Regions from separate parts of the Fictibacillus iocasae genome, predicted to be linked through region 1. Evidence: riboswitches for the same ligand, from Rfam matches in the RefSeq annotation. Region 1 holds a riboswitch; each other region holds the start of a gene.

Region 1 (3,743 bases):
ACATCGGGTCTCTGACGGACGGGCAGTCGGCATTTGGACAGAATACGCCTAATATCAAGTCGCTCAGCTTCAATTCGTACCAATGCATGAGATCGGGATTGTATGGTGTGCTGCGCTTTATCAACGATTTGGCGATTTGTTTGATGAGCTTAGCAGATAACACTTCATCTGTATGAGCAGATTCAAATTCAGCCGTCCGATTGGGGAGGTTTAACCGTGATGTCACGTTCTGATAGACGAAATGGTGGTTGGACGTAGCGTCATACCGGGTGTCGGAGTTGCTGATGACCACTTGAGTGATCACGGGGACGAACGGAAATTTTTGCTGTTTGAGCCACTTTTCAAGCTGGATGCGCTGTCTTTGGACCTGCAGCAGAGGATCACTGTAGCTCCGTTCCAGCCCATTTTTATTGTGAATGATGTGCCGCGTGTGCTGATCAAACAGGATAGAGCCGGACATGTTCTTCGCTTCTAAAATGAGCAGATACGATGGTGAGAGCAGAAGGCAGTCAATTTGAAAAAAATCGCCATTCTCATTTTCTAGCCTGAGGTCTTCAAGCACAGAATAATGGTTTTGCTTGAGAAATTGAAAATCATAATGCAGCGCCTGCTCACCGCGATACCCCGCCAAGCTTCGCGCAAGATCTTCTTCAATGTCCGCCCGCTTTTTGTGCATAGCCGGAAGCCTCCTCAACAATGCCTCAAGCTTTAAAATTTTGAGCGGGATATCCCTCTTTTTTAGAATGGTGACCAATGGATCCACCTCCCTTTTGGAAGTCATCATGACATAATTAGCGGGTGCAGCCAAATGAGTAAAATGGTGTTCTCAGCGGGGATTTGGTTGTAGATGGGGATGGCCGCTTAGAGCAAGTCTCGTTTTGGACTTGCAGAGGTGCTGTTTTTTGAGAAAATGATAGATTTTGGAGGGTGCAAATAACGAGGGTGTGCTGCAAACAAACATGTCGAAGAATAAATAAAATTTCGCCGTGCAAATAAATTTTCATACCTGCAAATAAGAGGCGCAGATTTGCAAAGAAATAAGCCGGATTCGCAAATAAACTCCTCAAATTCGCAAACAAATGCTAGCCAGCCGATCAGCAACTAGAAAAAATAGTGTTGACAACGACCTGCACTCGGCATTATGATTGTAAACAATTAAATATTGAGAATATTTACTCTTATCCAGAGTGGTGGAGGGACTGGCCCTATGAAACCCGGCAACCAAACTTACATGTTGTAAGTTCAGGTGCTAAATCCTGCAGAACACTTATGTGTTTTGAAAGATGAGAGAGGTCCGGTTCCGTATATGATGCCTCTCTGAAACTTTCAGAGAGGCTTTTTGATGTTTACAAAACAAGAGGAGGAAATTGAAAGATGAAAAAATGGGGACTTTTTTTACTAGTGTTGGTGTTTGCGTTGACGGGGTGTGCGAGCGGATCGGCGGATAAAGGCGAGGCGCTGCCGGAGGATAAGCTGCTGATCGGTGTGACGGCTGGACCGCACGAGCAGATTTTTGAAAAGGTAAAAGAGGTAGCGGAGAAGGACGGCCTGGAGATTGAACTGAAGGTATTTAACGAGTACGTGATGCCGAACGTGGCGCTGTCGGAAAAGGAACTGGACGCGAACAGCTTCCAGACAGAGCCGTACTTGGATACGTTCAAGAAAGACCGCAAGCTTGATATTGTAGAAGTTTTCGATACGGTGACGTTCCCGCTCGGCATCTACTCAAACAAGATTAAGAGCATTGATGACATCAAGGAAGGCGACAAGCTTGGCATTCAGAACGATCCGATCAACTTGGCACGAGCGCTAAATCTTTATGAAAAAGCAGGACTGATCAAGCTAAAGAAAGGCGCTGGCATGGAAGCGACGCAAAAAGATATTGTGGAGAACAAGAAAAACGTCAAGTTTGTGGAGCTAGAAGCGTCACAGATTCCAAGACAGCTGGATGAACTGACAGCGGCAACGATCAACACCAACTTCGCGATCGAGCACGGACTGAAGCCGAAGAAAGACTCTCTGTTCATTGAAGGAGACGATTCGCCGCACGTGAACTTAGTCGCTGTGCGCGGTGAGAACAAGAACGATAAGGTGTTGAAGAAGCTTGAGAAAGCGTACCGCTCGAAAGAAGTGAAGGACTTTATTGAAAATGAATTCGACGGCGCCGTTCTGCCGTCTTGGTAAAAGGGGGGAGGAGCGTATGATTCAGCTGCAGAACGTGTCCAAAACGTTTGTGACGAAAAAAGGGAGTGTGGAGGCGCTGAAAAACGTCTCCCTCGACGTGAAAAAGGGTGAGATATACGGCGTGATCGGGTACAGCGGAGCAGGTAAGAGCACGCTCATCCGCTGTGTGAATTTGCTTGAAAAGCCGTCAGAAGGAACAGTGTCGGTAAACGGCACCGAGCTCACGAAGCTTCCTTCTAACAAGCTAAGTGAATCGCGCAAAAAAATCGGCATGATTTTTCAAGGATTCAACCTGCTGAAAACAGCGACCGTTTATGAAAACATCTCCATTCCACTGCGCCTTTCCGGGCTGCCGAAAGCGGAAATTGACCACCGTGTGAAAAAATACTTGTCGATCGTCGGCATTGAGGGAAAAGCGGATTCGTACCCTTCTCAGCTGTCTGGCGGCCAGAAACAGCGTGTGGCGATCGCACGGGCACTCGCACATGAGCCGGAAATTTTATTAAGTGATGAAGCGACAAGTGCACTCGATCCAGATACAACCGAGGCGATTCTCGATCTGCTGCTCAAAATTAACAAAGAGTTTGGCATCACCATTTTATTGATCACGCACGAGATGAAAGTGATTCAGAAAATATGCGATCGTGTTGCGGTGATGGAAAACGGTGAGGTGGTGGAGAGCGGTACGGTGCTTGATGTGTTCACAGCGCCGCAGCATGACACAACAAAGCGCTTCGTGAACAGCATCTTCCATCATCAGCTGCCAGAGGCGCTGCTCTCCAAACTAAAAGAAACCGGTTCAATCGTCAGTTTGTCGTTCGTTGATACAACGCCTGGCGAGCCGACTCTCGCGCTCGTGAGTAAAAAGTTCAACGTGTTTCCGAACATTCTCTCAGGCACGATTACACAGCTGAAGGATGTGCCTTTTGGACGATTAATCGTTCATTTGCAAGGTGATGACCATGAAATAAGCCGGGCCATAGAATTTTTGCAGCAGCAAAATGTTTTGGTGGAAGGAGTGAATCGGAATGACGTCAAAAATAAGCGAATTTCTTGATTTATGGGGCGACCAAATCATAGAAGCGATACTGCAGACGCTCCAGATGACGTCGATTGCGCTTCTCATCTCCATCGTAATCGGTTTGCCGCTCGCGGCGTTCCTTGTATTGACGCGACAGGGCGCGCGCCTCGAGAACAAGTATGTGTACTCGTTTCTGAACACGCTCATCAACGTGATCCGGTCCGTGCCGTTCATCATTCTTTTATTCTTCATCCTGCCGTTTACGAAGTTCATTGTCGGCACGTCGATCGGGGTAAAAGGTGTCATTGTCCCGCTCGTCGTCTATACGGCGCCGTATATTGCGCGCTTAATGGAATCAGCGCTTCTTGAAGTAGACCGCGGTGTGCTCGAGGCTTACGAGGCGATGGGCATTCCGACGAAAAAGATCATCTGGAATGTGCTTGTGCGCGAATCGCGCCCGGCGATCGTTCTCGGATTGACGATCGCAACAATCGGACTGATCGGGGCGACCGCAATGGCAGGCCTTGTCGGCGCAGGC
Region 2 (3,743 bases), on a different contig from region 1:
CGTCAACAGGGTAAGCCGCCCGTGTATTTTCTGTCAGTGAAGAGTCGTCGTAATCGCTCAAGCGTGTATCGCTGTCCACAACCACGTTTTCTAAAACACTGCCATATCGGATGGCGTTCCAGATTTGCGGCTCTTTTTCTTTGGACAAGTTGATACATTTTGCATAGCATCCGCCTTCGATGTTAAACACGCCAGTATTCGCCCAGCCGTGCTCATCGTCACCGATCAGACGGCGGTTAGGATCTGCTGAGAGTGTTGTTTTACCTGTCCCTGAAAGGCCGAAGAAAAGGGCAACATCGCCTTCAGTCCCGACGTTTGCTGAACAGTGCATAGAAAGGATGCCTTCTTCCGGAAGAAGGTAGTTCATGACAGAAAACACGGATTTTTTTATTTCTCCGGCATATTCTGTACCGCCAATTAGGATAATCCGCTTCTCAAATGATATAATGATGAAAGTTTCAGAGTTTGTGCCATCTTCAGCTGGATTTGCAAAGAATCCAGGAGCCGAAATGACCGTAAAGCCCGGATCGATGGCTTTTGCTTCTTCCAAGTTGTTCGGTCTTACGAACATCTGGTGCGCGAATAAGTTATGCCATGCGTACTCGTTAATTACCTGGATAGGAAGGCGGTAAGCATGGTCTGCACCAGCGTAGCCTCTGAAAAGGAAGAGCTCTTCCTTATTTCCAAGATAAGCGAGCACCTTTTTGTAAAGGCTTTCAAATTTTTCGGAAGAAAAAGGTTTGTTCGTTTTTCCCCAATCGATCTTTGCTTTGCTGGATGTTTCTTCCACAATGAATTTATCTTCTGGAGAACGGCCTGTATATTTCCCGGTAGTCGCACGAAGCGCTCCTGTGGAAGTTAATAATCCTTCTTTACGGAGCAAAGCTTTTTCTACAAGAACAGGTACTGGCAGGTTCATATGTGTTTGCGGGCTGTTTACCAATTCATTCAAAGAATTCGTGGATTCTACAGTATTCATATAAGGCGATACCATCCTTTATCCTAAGTTTTTATCTTAATTAGTATAACACATTGATTTAAATAATGTATACTATTTTATCGTTTTTATCGTAAAAAGTTCTTAAAATAGGCAAGTTATTATTAAAAGGTTCTGTTAATTGAAAGAAACACCTAAAAGGAAAGACCGCTCTGTTTTGAAGAGCCTGCTATAGAAAGGAACGCGACTGAATTTACCAGATCGCAGCTGTTGACACTAGTGGTCAACTGCGCTATTATAATCTCCGAACGGCTACTCTTATTCCGAGTAGGTGGAGGGACAGGCCCTATGAAACCCAGCAACCTGCACTCAGAACTTCTGAGTGAGAAGGTGCTAACCTGCAAGGTGAATACCTTGAGAATAAGAGGTGAAGGCATGGAATGGAATCCTTTTCCCTCGCTTCTTAAACAGGGAAAGGTTTTTTTTATGCCCTAAATCAGTCAGCGGAATATATATGTTAGTTATATAGAGGAATAAAGTACCGTATCTATCTTTTTCAATTTAAGGGAGGACCTCAAGTGTCTAAAAAAGTAAGCCGCCGTTTATTCACATCCGAGTCTGTTACAGAAGGACATCCGGATAAAATTTGTGACCAGATCTCAGATGCTATTCTTGATGAGATTTTAACTCATGATCCTAATGCGCGTGTTGCGTGTGAAACGTCTGTAACAACAGGACTTGTTCTTGTTGCAGGTGAAATTACAACGTCTACGTATGTTGATATTCCTAAAGTTGTCCGTGAAACGGTGAAAGAAATCGGTTACGACCGTGCGAAATACGGATTTGACTCTGAAACATGTGCTGTTCTGACTTCTATCGACGAGCAGTCTGCTGACATCGCGATGGGTGTTGACCAGGCACTTGAAGCGCGTGAAGGTTCCATGACGGATGAGGAAATCGAAGCGATCGGAGCAGGCGACCAAGGTCTCATGTTCGGATATGCTTGCAACGAAACACCTGAGCTTATGCCGCTTCCGATCTCACTTGCTCACAAGCTTTCACGCCGTTTGACAGAAGTGCGCAAGAGCGAAGAGATTCCATACCTTCGTCCTGATGGGAAAACGCAGGTAACGGTTGAATACGATGAGAACGACAAGCCAGTGCGCATCGACACGATCGTTATCTCTACACAGCACCACCCTGAAAACACACTTGAAGAAATTCAAGCGGATGTTAAAGAAAAAGTAATCAAGCCAGTGGTTCCAGCTGAATTGATCGACGAGAACACAAAATACTTCATCAACCCAACTGGCCGCTTCGTAATCGGCGGACCTCAAGGTGATGCAGGCTTGACTGGCCGCAAGATCATCGTTGACACTTACGGCGGATACGCTCGCCATGGCGGCGGTGCATTCTCTGGTAAGGATGCAACAAAGGTTGACCGTTCTGCGGCATACGCGGCACGTTATGTTGCGAAGAACATCGTCGCATCAGGCCTTGCTGACAAAGTTGAAGTTCAGCTAGCTTACGCGATCGGCGTGGCTCAGCCAGTATCTATCGCTGTTAACACATTTGAAACAGGCAAAGTGGATGAAGAAGTTTTGGTTGAGCTTGTACGCAACAACTTTGACCTTCGTCCTGCAGGCATCATCAAGATGCTAGACCTTCGCCGCCCGATCTACAAGCAGACAGCTGCCTACGGCCACTTCGGACGTACAGACATCGAGCTTCCTTGGGAGCAGACAGACAAAGCAGCAGCGCTTAAAGAACAAGCGAACGCTTAATACTCATATGAAAAAGCCACGCGATTTTTTAAATCACGTGGCTTTTTTTATAGTCATGATGCTTTAAAATTGGCGCGCAAGCTGTTAAAAGCGGCGCGTATGTTTACGATCGGAATAAAAACACACGCGGTAAATTTTAAGATATTTCAAATCAGAAAAATGGCGCAAAAGCCGTCGGGAGGGGAGGTGTGACCTGTTTAATTCCTTCCAAAAAATTCACTCGGCGTGAATGCAAGGTGAACTGGCTCTCATCCTTCTTGTTAGAATTCTAAGAAGTGGTGGATCTCCGTTACAGGCACAACCCTGGAGCGGAGATCCACCCATTGGCTTTCACACACTTTTAGCAGTCAGTGAGTCATGCAAGGGTCTTCCGATTGAGGCATAATACATAGATACTTCTTTGCTGAGCATTTCAATTTCTTCGATCCTAAACATATTGCGTCCGTCTATAATGATTTTTCTTTTAAGTGTATTTAACATGTCAGGCTGCAGAAGCTGTCTGAATTCCGGCCAATCTGTCATGATGACGGCTGCGTCGGATTGCTTTAAACTTTCTTTCAAACTCGCTCCTTTTGCCGCACGATGAACAGGATTATGCCGGACGAGCGGGTCGTAAAGAATCACTTTAGCCCCTTCATTCAGAAGGTGTTCAGCGACAGAGACCGCAGGAGAACAGCGCACATCATCAGTCATCGGCTTAAAAGAAAGCCCTAGAATAGCTATTCGTTTATCTGTTAATTCTTTCAATGCTGCTTTTATTTTGCTAACAACGGCTGCTGGCTGATTTTCGTTAAGGGCAAGGGTGTTTTCAATGAGCGGCAGTTCCGTTCCATGCTTTCTCCCGATGTGAAGCATGGCATTCAGATCTTTAGGAAAGCACGAGCCGCCGAAGCCTGCGCCTGCTTTTAAGAAGTCTTTTCCGATACGGCTGTCCGATCCGATGGCAGCCTGAATGTCATCGATGGATGCACCTGCCCGGTCAGCAAGAGAGGCGATCATGTTACTGTAGGAGATTTTCATGG
Region 3 (3,743 bases), on a different contig from region 1:
TGTCGGATTGTTAGGATAGTTCAAGAATAATAGCTTCGCATTTTCTAACACACTTTCTGGGACTGCCGCATAATCCGGAAGAAAGTGATTTTCCTCTATTAGCGGCATAAAATGGGTATCAGCTCCCGCCATCGCAAGACCTGACAAATAGTCTGGATAGCCCGGATCCGGTACGAGCGCAGTATCTCCAGCATCAAGAAAACATTGCGAAATCTCAACAAGACCCGCTTTTCCTCCAAACAAAATCGCCACTTCTTTATCAGCATCCAGTACTACACCATATTCTCGCTCATAAAACTCACAAGCTGCTTTTTTTAAAAAATCATAGCCGCGAAACGGAGAATATTTATGAAATTGCGGGTTACCCGCCGCTTCTTTCATTGCTTTTACGATATGAGGCGGAGTCGGAAGATCAGGATTACCCTGCCCTAAATTGATAATGTCATGCCCTTTCGCTACATGACTGCCCACCTTTTTTACAAGCTTCGCGAAAAACTGCTCAGGCAGTTTCTCCATTACTTTTGCCTGCTCAAACCTTTTCAACACGTTCACTTCCTGTCTGTTCTTTATTAAAGAAAACTCGGCTGACGCAGAGCCTTTTCGTCAGCCTTAGTTGACCTTATACTTTGCTCGTTAACTTTTTGACTGCGATGAATTCCTTCACGGTTAAAAAGTTATACTTTCTTAAGTGCTACACGAACTGACAACTCATTCTTTTCTGATTGTTCTTGAAATTCTAATGAGTAATGTTATACGCTATGTTTAATTCTGTCAAAGAAATTTTCGGAGGGCAAACAATTGAAAATTACGTGCGCGCAATTTGATGTGATCTATGGAAATCCAGAAGAAAACAGAAAGAAAGCCTTACGATGGATCACTCAAGCTGCTGAAGATGGAGCAGAAGTCATCGTGCTGCCGGAGCTGTGGGATACAGCTTATGACCTTGAAAGACTTGGAGAGATTGCAGATACAGAAGGCCGTAACGCGATTTCTTTTTTAAGCGGTCTTGCTAAAAAGCATCACGTCCACATCGTTGGAGGTTCCATCGCTTATGAAAAAGACGGGAAAGTTTCCAACACCATGCTTGTGTTTGACCGTGATGGTACCTTGAACGGACAATACAGCAAAGCACATTTAATCCGGCTCATGAACGAAGAAAAGTTTATTACTGCAGGAAGTGAAACCGCACATTTTGCAATAGATGATGTTCAGTGCGCAGGATTGATCTGCTACGATATAAGGTTTCCGGAGTGGGTTAGAAAAATTGTGCTTGAAGGCGCAAAGATTGTGTTTGTTCCCGCTCAATGGCCAATTCAGCGTGACAAACACTGGCGCACTTTGCTGACGGCGCGTGCCATTGAAAACCAATGCTACATTGTTGCATGCAACCGTATAGGAAAAGACCCTGCTAATACGTTTGCCGGACAATCTCTCATTATCGATCCTTGGGGTGAAATTGTGGCAGAAGCAGGCTCTCATGACGAAACCTTGCTGTCAGCCGACATCGATCCTGCTCTCTCAGATGAGGTAAGATCTCGTATTCCTATTTTTGAAGACCGACGAGAAAATTTGTATTAAACTTTTGTTGACAAATTGTTATTACATGTTTTAGTATAACAATTATGAATTGTCAGTCTAGTGTGACAAGTAATCAAATAGCACGTCTCTTATCAAGAGCAGGTGGAGGGAATTGGCCCGATGAAGCCCAGCAACCGACCGTAATACCATTGTAAAATGGGGCTCCATTCACATGGGGCCGCAAGTAAAGCTTGCGCATGGCACGGTGCTAATTCCAGCAAACAATCCGTTTGCGAGATAAGAGGCACGGAAACAAATATTCCGAGCCTCTTTCTTATGAAAGAGGCTCTTTTATTTTGGTCATGTTTGTAAATTTAACGAGAATCATTAATAATCACAAAAGGTTTTTAGGGGGAATAACAATGACAGTACTCACAGAGAACACATATAAGCCGCTGACTAACGAAGATGCGGCTGCTTTAGTAAGAAAGCTGAAATTAATAGACGGCCATGATCTTGCTGTTTCTGAAATAGGCGATGGCAACTTGAACCTCGTCTTTCGGGTTCAAAGCAGCACTGAATCTATTATTGTGAAGCAAGCTCTGCCTTACGCGAAAGTGGTTGGTGAAAGCTGGCCGCTGACATTGGATAGAGCGAGAATCGAAAGCGAAGCACTCATCCTTGCGGCAAAATATGTTCCAGATCTAGTACCAAAAGTACTCTACAGTGACAGCACTCTCGCTGTCACGATAATGGAAGATTTGTCAGATCACTCTATTTTAAGAAAGAGCTTGATAGAAGGCACTGCTTTCAGCAAACTAGCAGCTCACATTGGACAGTTCACGGCAAGAACAGCTTTTTATACAAGTGATTTTTATTTGCATCCGTTCGAGAAGAAAAAGCTCGTGCAGCACTTCAGCAATCCAGAGCTCTGTAAAATCACGGAAGATCTCGTCTTTACAGATCCTTTCTTCGATCACGACACAAACGAGTTTTCCTCTGCATTAAAACCTGATGTTGAAAAAATTTGGAATGATGAACTGCTGAAAAAAGAAGCGGCAACATTGAAGTATCAGTTCCTTACTCAAGCGGAAGTGCTGCTTCACGGAGACCTTCACACAGGCAGTATTTTCGTCACGGAAAAATCAACAAAAGTCATTGATCCTGAGTTCGCTTTTTACGGTCCGATAGGTTTTGACCTTGGCCAATTTTTTGCCAATATCGCTTTAAATTATTTATCTCAGCATCACCATTCTTCAGAACCGTTCAACCGCAAAGAGACTCAGGAAACGTTATTGACTGTCATTCAAGAGACATGGACTGTTTTTCAAAACGAGTTTACAAGACTTGTTCATGAGGAGAGCAAAGAAGTTTTCGCTCGTACTCCGGGTGTGTTACAAAATGTTCTGGAAAAAACCTTCATTGACAGTGTTGGGTTTGCAGGATGTGAGATCATCCGCCGTACAATCGGACTTGCGCACGTTGCTGACTTAGACAGCATCCCGTGCGAGGATGTACAGCTCTTCCTCAAAAAGAAAGCGCTGCATCTTGGCACATCGTTGATCAAGTCTAGAAAATCCATTTCGTCTATCGAGCAATTCACATCCATCATAAGAGGAGCATAAATCATGAGTTTTACACAAACCGAAATTTCATCAGTCCGGTACAGAGGCGACCATTTGCTTATATTGGACCAGCAGCAGCTTCCCGAACATACGGTTTACTTAAACGTTACAAAAATTGAACACGTTTGGGATGCGATTTCTAAACTTAACGTGCGTGGTGCACCGGCAATTGGAATCGCCGCTGCATTCGGCCTCGTAATTTGGACTAAGCAGTATAAAGGCGAGGATTTGCCTGCGTTTCTTGCTGCTTTGCAGAAACAGCATGACTATCTTGCCACTTCCCGTCCGACTGCTGTCAATCTGTTTTGGGCGATACGCCGTATCACAGAAGCGGCGGCAAAAGCAGAAAGCGTCGCGCAAGCTGTGTCTCTGATTGAATTAGAAGCTCTTTTAATTCAAAAAGAAGATGAAGAAACGTGCCGCAAAATCGGCGAGCATGCCCTCTCTCTTTTAAAGAACGGCGACGCGCTCATGACGATCTGCAATGCAGGAGGCATAGCGACCGCCCGTTATGGAACAGCACTTGCTCCCTTTTATATTGCCAAAGAAAAAGGATGGAATCTTTCGGTATATGCAAACGAGACGCGCCCGGTGCTGCAA
Region 4 (3,743 bases), on a different contig from region 1:
TAAAATGGAAACGTTTCATGCTGTTGAGTTTCTTCATGACTTAGTCTTGCTTCTTAATCCTTTAGCTTTAAAGAACGGCGTTGTCGTTGAGGAAGCATTTAAGAAGAATCCTGTCTTATACACGGATAAAAGCCAGCTTAAACAAGCTCTTGTCAATATGGTGAAAAATGCTATTGAAGCCAATGAGCAGGGTGGGTACGTTTCGATCCAGCTTGATGCAGATGAAGAGCACGCGTTCATTGTCATTAAGGATACAGGCAAAGGTATGACAGCCGAGCAGCTAGGGAGAATTGGTACCTTGTTTTATACGACTAAAGAAAAGGGAACCGGACTGGGAACAATGGTCTCGCTTAGAATCATTGAGTCGATGGGTGGATCTGTTCAATATGAGAGCAAGGAAGGCGAGGGTACCGTTGTTTTGATACGCTTGCCCGCAGCCGAAAGCCGCAAAAAAGAACCCATAGCAGAAAAGGAATTAGTTTATAGCTAATATAAGCCAGAGGAGCTGCTCCTCTGGCTTATAGAGCTTATGGGTTGTATTTTTTCTCGCTGGAAGAGGTATGCTTCGTCCCTGTTTTGTCCTTTTCTTCACGCTTTTCTTCTTTTAGATCCTCCATCGGAATCGGATCGACATTCTGTTCTGATTCAAACTTATCAAACAAGCTTTCTTTCTCTGTCCGATATTGTTCAGGATGATCCATCGGATTGTTTTTCATCGGCTTTTTCCGGTTCTCAGCCAAGGCGGCCACCTTCTTTCTTTTTTCTATACTATTCCCCGCTGCTGGAAGAAAAAACATGAGTATTGCATGCGCAGATAGGGTAAGAATGGTAGTAGAGGTGATGAATAATGTGGGATGCACTCCGGGATTTCTTTTTATTCCTTGGCGGTTTCTTTAATATAAGCCTGTTACTTGGTATATTGATCATTATCTTTATCGTACAAAAGGCGAGACGGAAAACGCGCAAACCGAACAGTTTTTTAGAAGATCATGGGAAAGACCATAACAACCGCAAGAATTGAAGAAAGAAGAGCCAGGAAACAATCCGGCTCTTCTTTCTTTTGATGTGCTGTTATCCTTGATTACTCACTGCTAAATCGGTCCACTTGCTCAATGCTAGATTGGTACAAAATGATACATTCGCTCACTACTTGGTCCATCTCTTGGATCATTGCCTTTTTCGGTACACAATGTGTTCCTCATCTTGCAACTCCTCCTCATGGCTTAATAGTGTTGCAGGGTTAATATACCCGCATCATAATTTGTCAAACATAATAAATTGAATTTTCTGTTATTTAAGTGCTGTTACTGTAACGGCGTTAACAGGTTTCATCTCTTTTGTATGAACCGTAATGCTTTTGAACCCAGCCTGTTTTAAATATAACGAAATCAATTTACCGTTTTCTTCAGCGGTCACATCGTCTGCACCCTTTTCATGTGGCTGGAGCGTGATCGCGATGCTTCCGCCGTCCTTCAACCAGTTCTTCACGGTTTGTAAGTCGCCCACTGGATCTTTCCAGATGAAAATAGAATTGACAGAATAAGCCTTATCATATGTGCCTGAATTCTCGTTTGCGAGAGCCACAGCAAAATCGTAAAGCACCACGCGACCTTCTTTTACAAACTGCTCATTTCGCGATTCAGCGTGCTTTTTCATATCAGCCGAAATATCATAGCCGGTTACATGGCAAGTAGGGAATTTGCGGCAAATATACTCAATCCCCTTTCCAGGGCCATAGCCAATTTCAACGATGGATTCTCCATCCTGAATGTTTAGTAGGGAAGTCGTCCATTTATTCAGGCGTCTATTTTCGAACGCCATATAACGTCCTGTCAGCTTGCCGACCAGTCCAGTCGGCTTCTCAAACTTGCGAAAAATATACTTTCGGATACCCATAGCCACTAACCCCCATCATTATATTCTAATGCTTGTATACCCATAAACCACCACATTATAAAAGCTCTCTTACTAATAATGAGGCATTTAACAGATGATATAACAGAATTTTCGAATATTTAGGTTGACATATGCATCACTTACCTGTAACTTAATGAACAAAGTTTAATAGTTTCATTTCTTATCCAGAGAGGTAGAGGGACTGGCCCTATGAAACCTCGGCAGCAGGCTTGCAAAAGCACTGTGCCAATTCCAGCAAGCGTCAAGCTTGAAAGATAAGAAGAGCAGCTTCTGCAACATGTCATTTCACGCCTCTTCTTATTTTGTAGGAAGAGGCTTTTTGTATGGGCCATAATCACAAAATGATGGAGGCGTAAAATGGCAAAGCAGATCGTATTAAACGCGTTTGAAATGACGAGTGCAATGCACAACTCACACGGGTTATGGAAGCATTCAGAATCTAAAAGGCACAGAGGATATAAAGATTTAGCTTATTGGGTCAAGATGGCCAAGCTTCTTGAAAAAGGAAAGTTCGACGCTGTCTTTTTTGCAGACGTACTCGGTGTGTATGACACATACAAGCAAAGCAAAATACCATCCATAAAAGATGGCCTCCAAATTCCGGTGAATGACGGCGCGTTTGTCATACCGGTCATGGCAAGTGTGACGAAGCACCTGTCTTTCGCGATGACCGTGAGCACCACGTATGAACAGCCGTTTGGCAACGCGAGGCGCTTTTCTACCCTTGATCACTTAACAGACGGAAGAATCGCATGGAACGTGGTCACCTCCTATCTGCCAAATGCAGCACGCAATTTCGGTTTAAAAGACATGGTGAAGCACGACAAGCGCTATGAGATCGCCCATGAGTTTCTCGAAGTCTCTTACAAGCTGTGGCAGGCGAGCTGGGAAGACGGAGCGGTAGTGGAAGACAAAGAAAAAGGGATATTAGTAGATTCAACGAAAGTGCATGAAATTAATCATTCAGGAGAGCATTTCAGTGTGGAAGGACCGCACTTAAGCGAGCCGTCGCCGCAGCGCACGCCGGTTATTTATCAAGCGGGAACATCAGAGAAAGGCCGGGCGTTTGCTGCCCAGCATGCAGAATGCGTGTTTGTCGGCGGACCGACTGCCGAGAGAATCAGATTTTATGCGAATGATATTCGCCGCAAAGCCCAAGAGTATGGCCGGAACCCTGCTCATATTAAGGTGTTCTGCTTTCTTACCGTAATTGTGGCAGAAACATCTGAAGAAGCCGAAGCAAAATACGAGGAATACAACAAGCTGTGGAGCGCGGACGCGGCGAAAGCACAGTTCGGCGGTGCGAGTGGATATGACTTGGATGAGTATGCGAAGCAGGATCCAAGCCAGAGCTTCGAGTTCAAGAAAACGGAGCATGGCCATTATAAAGCAGCATCACTTACGAAGGACGCATCGAAAAAGCTGTCCATAAAAGAAGCGCTGGAACGGCTCGAGCATATTGACCGGAACGCGGTGATCGTAGGCAGCCCTGTAGCCGTGGCGGATCAAATACAGCAGCACTTTGAAGAATCGGGAGTGGATGGGTATAATCTCAACCATCTTGTGACACCGTCCTGTCTTGAGGTGTTTATCGAATTGGTCATTCCCATTTTGCAGGATCGGGGATTGTACAAAAAAGAATATAAAGAAGGGCCACTCCGGCAAAAGCTGTTCAGCCATGATAGCAGCACACTGCCGGATGATCATCCTGGCAGCAGGTATCGTGCGGGAAGTCTTCTCGCCTCTTCGCAATAGAGATTTTCAATATGACCGCTGTTGCTATACAATATAGTCAGCATACTAAACAAGGCGGTTAACCAATGAGC

The links. Region 1 has a riboswitch for S-adenosylmethionine ahead of ACFQPF_RS09275 (MetQ/NlpA family ABC transporter substrate-binding protein). Riboswitches for the same ligand answer to the same signal wherever they lie in the genome.
Region 2: it holds a riboswitch for S-adenosylmethionine, as region 1 does, so the genes downstream of both, metK (methionine adenosyltransferase) here and ACFQPF_RS09275 (MetQ/NlpA family ABC transporter substrate-binding protein) in region 1, are expected to answer to the same signal.
Region 3: it holds a riboswitch for S-adenosylmethionine, as region 1 does, so the genes downstream of both, mtnK (S-methyl-5-thioribose kinase) here and ACFQPF_RS09275 (MetQ/NlpA family ABC transporter substrate-binding protein) in region 1, are expected to answer to the same signal.
Region 4: it holds a riboswitch for S-adenosylmethionine, as region 1 does, so the genes downstream of both, ACFQPF_RS18005 (LLM class flavin-dependent oxidoreductase) here and ACFQPF_RS09275 (MetQ/NlpA family ABC transporter substrate-binding protein) in region 1, are expected to answer to the same signal.

The regions. Positions count from the first base shown of each region.
Region 1 is NZ_JBHTCP010000015.1:18,686-22,428, reverse strand. It holds gene ACFQPF_RS09280 (nuclease-related domain-containing protein) at 1-676, opposite strand, end outside; SAM riboswitch class I at 1,176-1,290, shown strand; gene ACFQPF_RS09275 (MetQ/NlpA family ABC transporter substrate-binding protein) at 1,375-2,184, shown strand; gene ACFQPF_RS09270 (methionine ABC transporter ATP-binding protein) at 2,201-3,241, shown strand; gene ACFQPF_RS09265 (methionine ABC transporter permease) at 3,213-3,743, shown strand, end outside.
Region 2 is NZ_JBHTCP010000051.1:63,858-67,600, forward strand. It holds gene pckA (phosphoenolpyruvate carboxykinase (ATP)) at 1-979, opposite strand, end outside; SAM riboswitch class I at 1,253-1,364, shown strand; gene metK (methionine adenosyltransferase) at 1,516-2,721, shown strand; gene ACFQPF_RS16760 (UDP-glucose dehydrogenase family protein) at 3,052-3,743, opposite strand, start outside.
Region 3 is NZ_JBHTCP010000014.1:77,002-80,744, reverse strand. It holds gene ACFQPF_RS08680 (pyridoxal phosphate-dependent aminotransferase) at 1-543, opposite strand, end outside; gene ACFQPF_RS08675 (carbon-nitrogen family hydrolase) at 799-1,578, shown strand; SAM riboswitch class I at 1,665-1,822, shown strand; gene mtnK (S-methyl-5-thioribose kinase) at 1,941-3,143, shown strand; gene mtnA (S-methyl-5-thioribose-1-phosphate isomerase) at 3,147-3,743, shown strand, end outside.
Region 4 is NZ_JBHTCP010000052.1:136,182-139,924, forward strand. It holds gene ACFQPF_RS17990 (ATP-binding protein) at 1-490, shown strand, start outside; gene ACFQPF_RS17995 (hypothetical protein) at 528-716, opposite strand; gene ACFQPF_RS18000 (class I SAM-dependent methyltransferase) at 1,291-1,896, opposite strand; SAM riboswitch class I at 2,075-2,178, shown strand; gene ACFQPF_RS18005 (LLM class flavin-dependent oxidoreductase) at 2,275-3,672, shown strand; gene ACFQPF_RS18010 (ABC-F family ATP-binding cassette domain-containing protein) at 3,738-3,743, shown strand, end outside.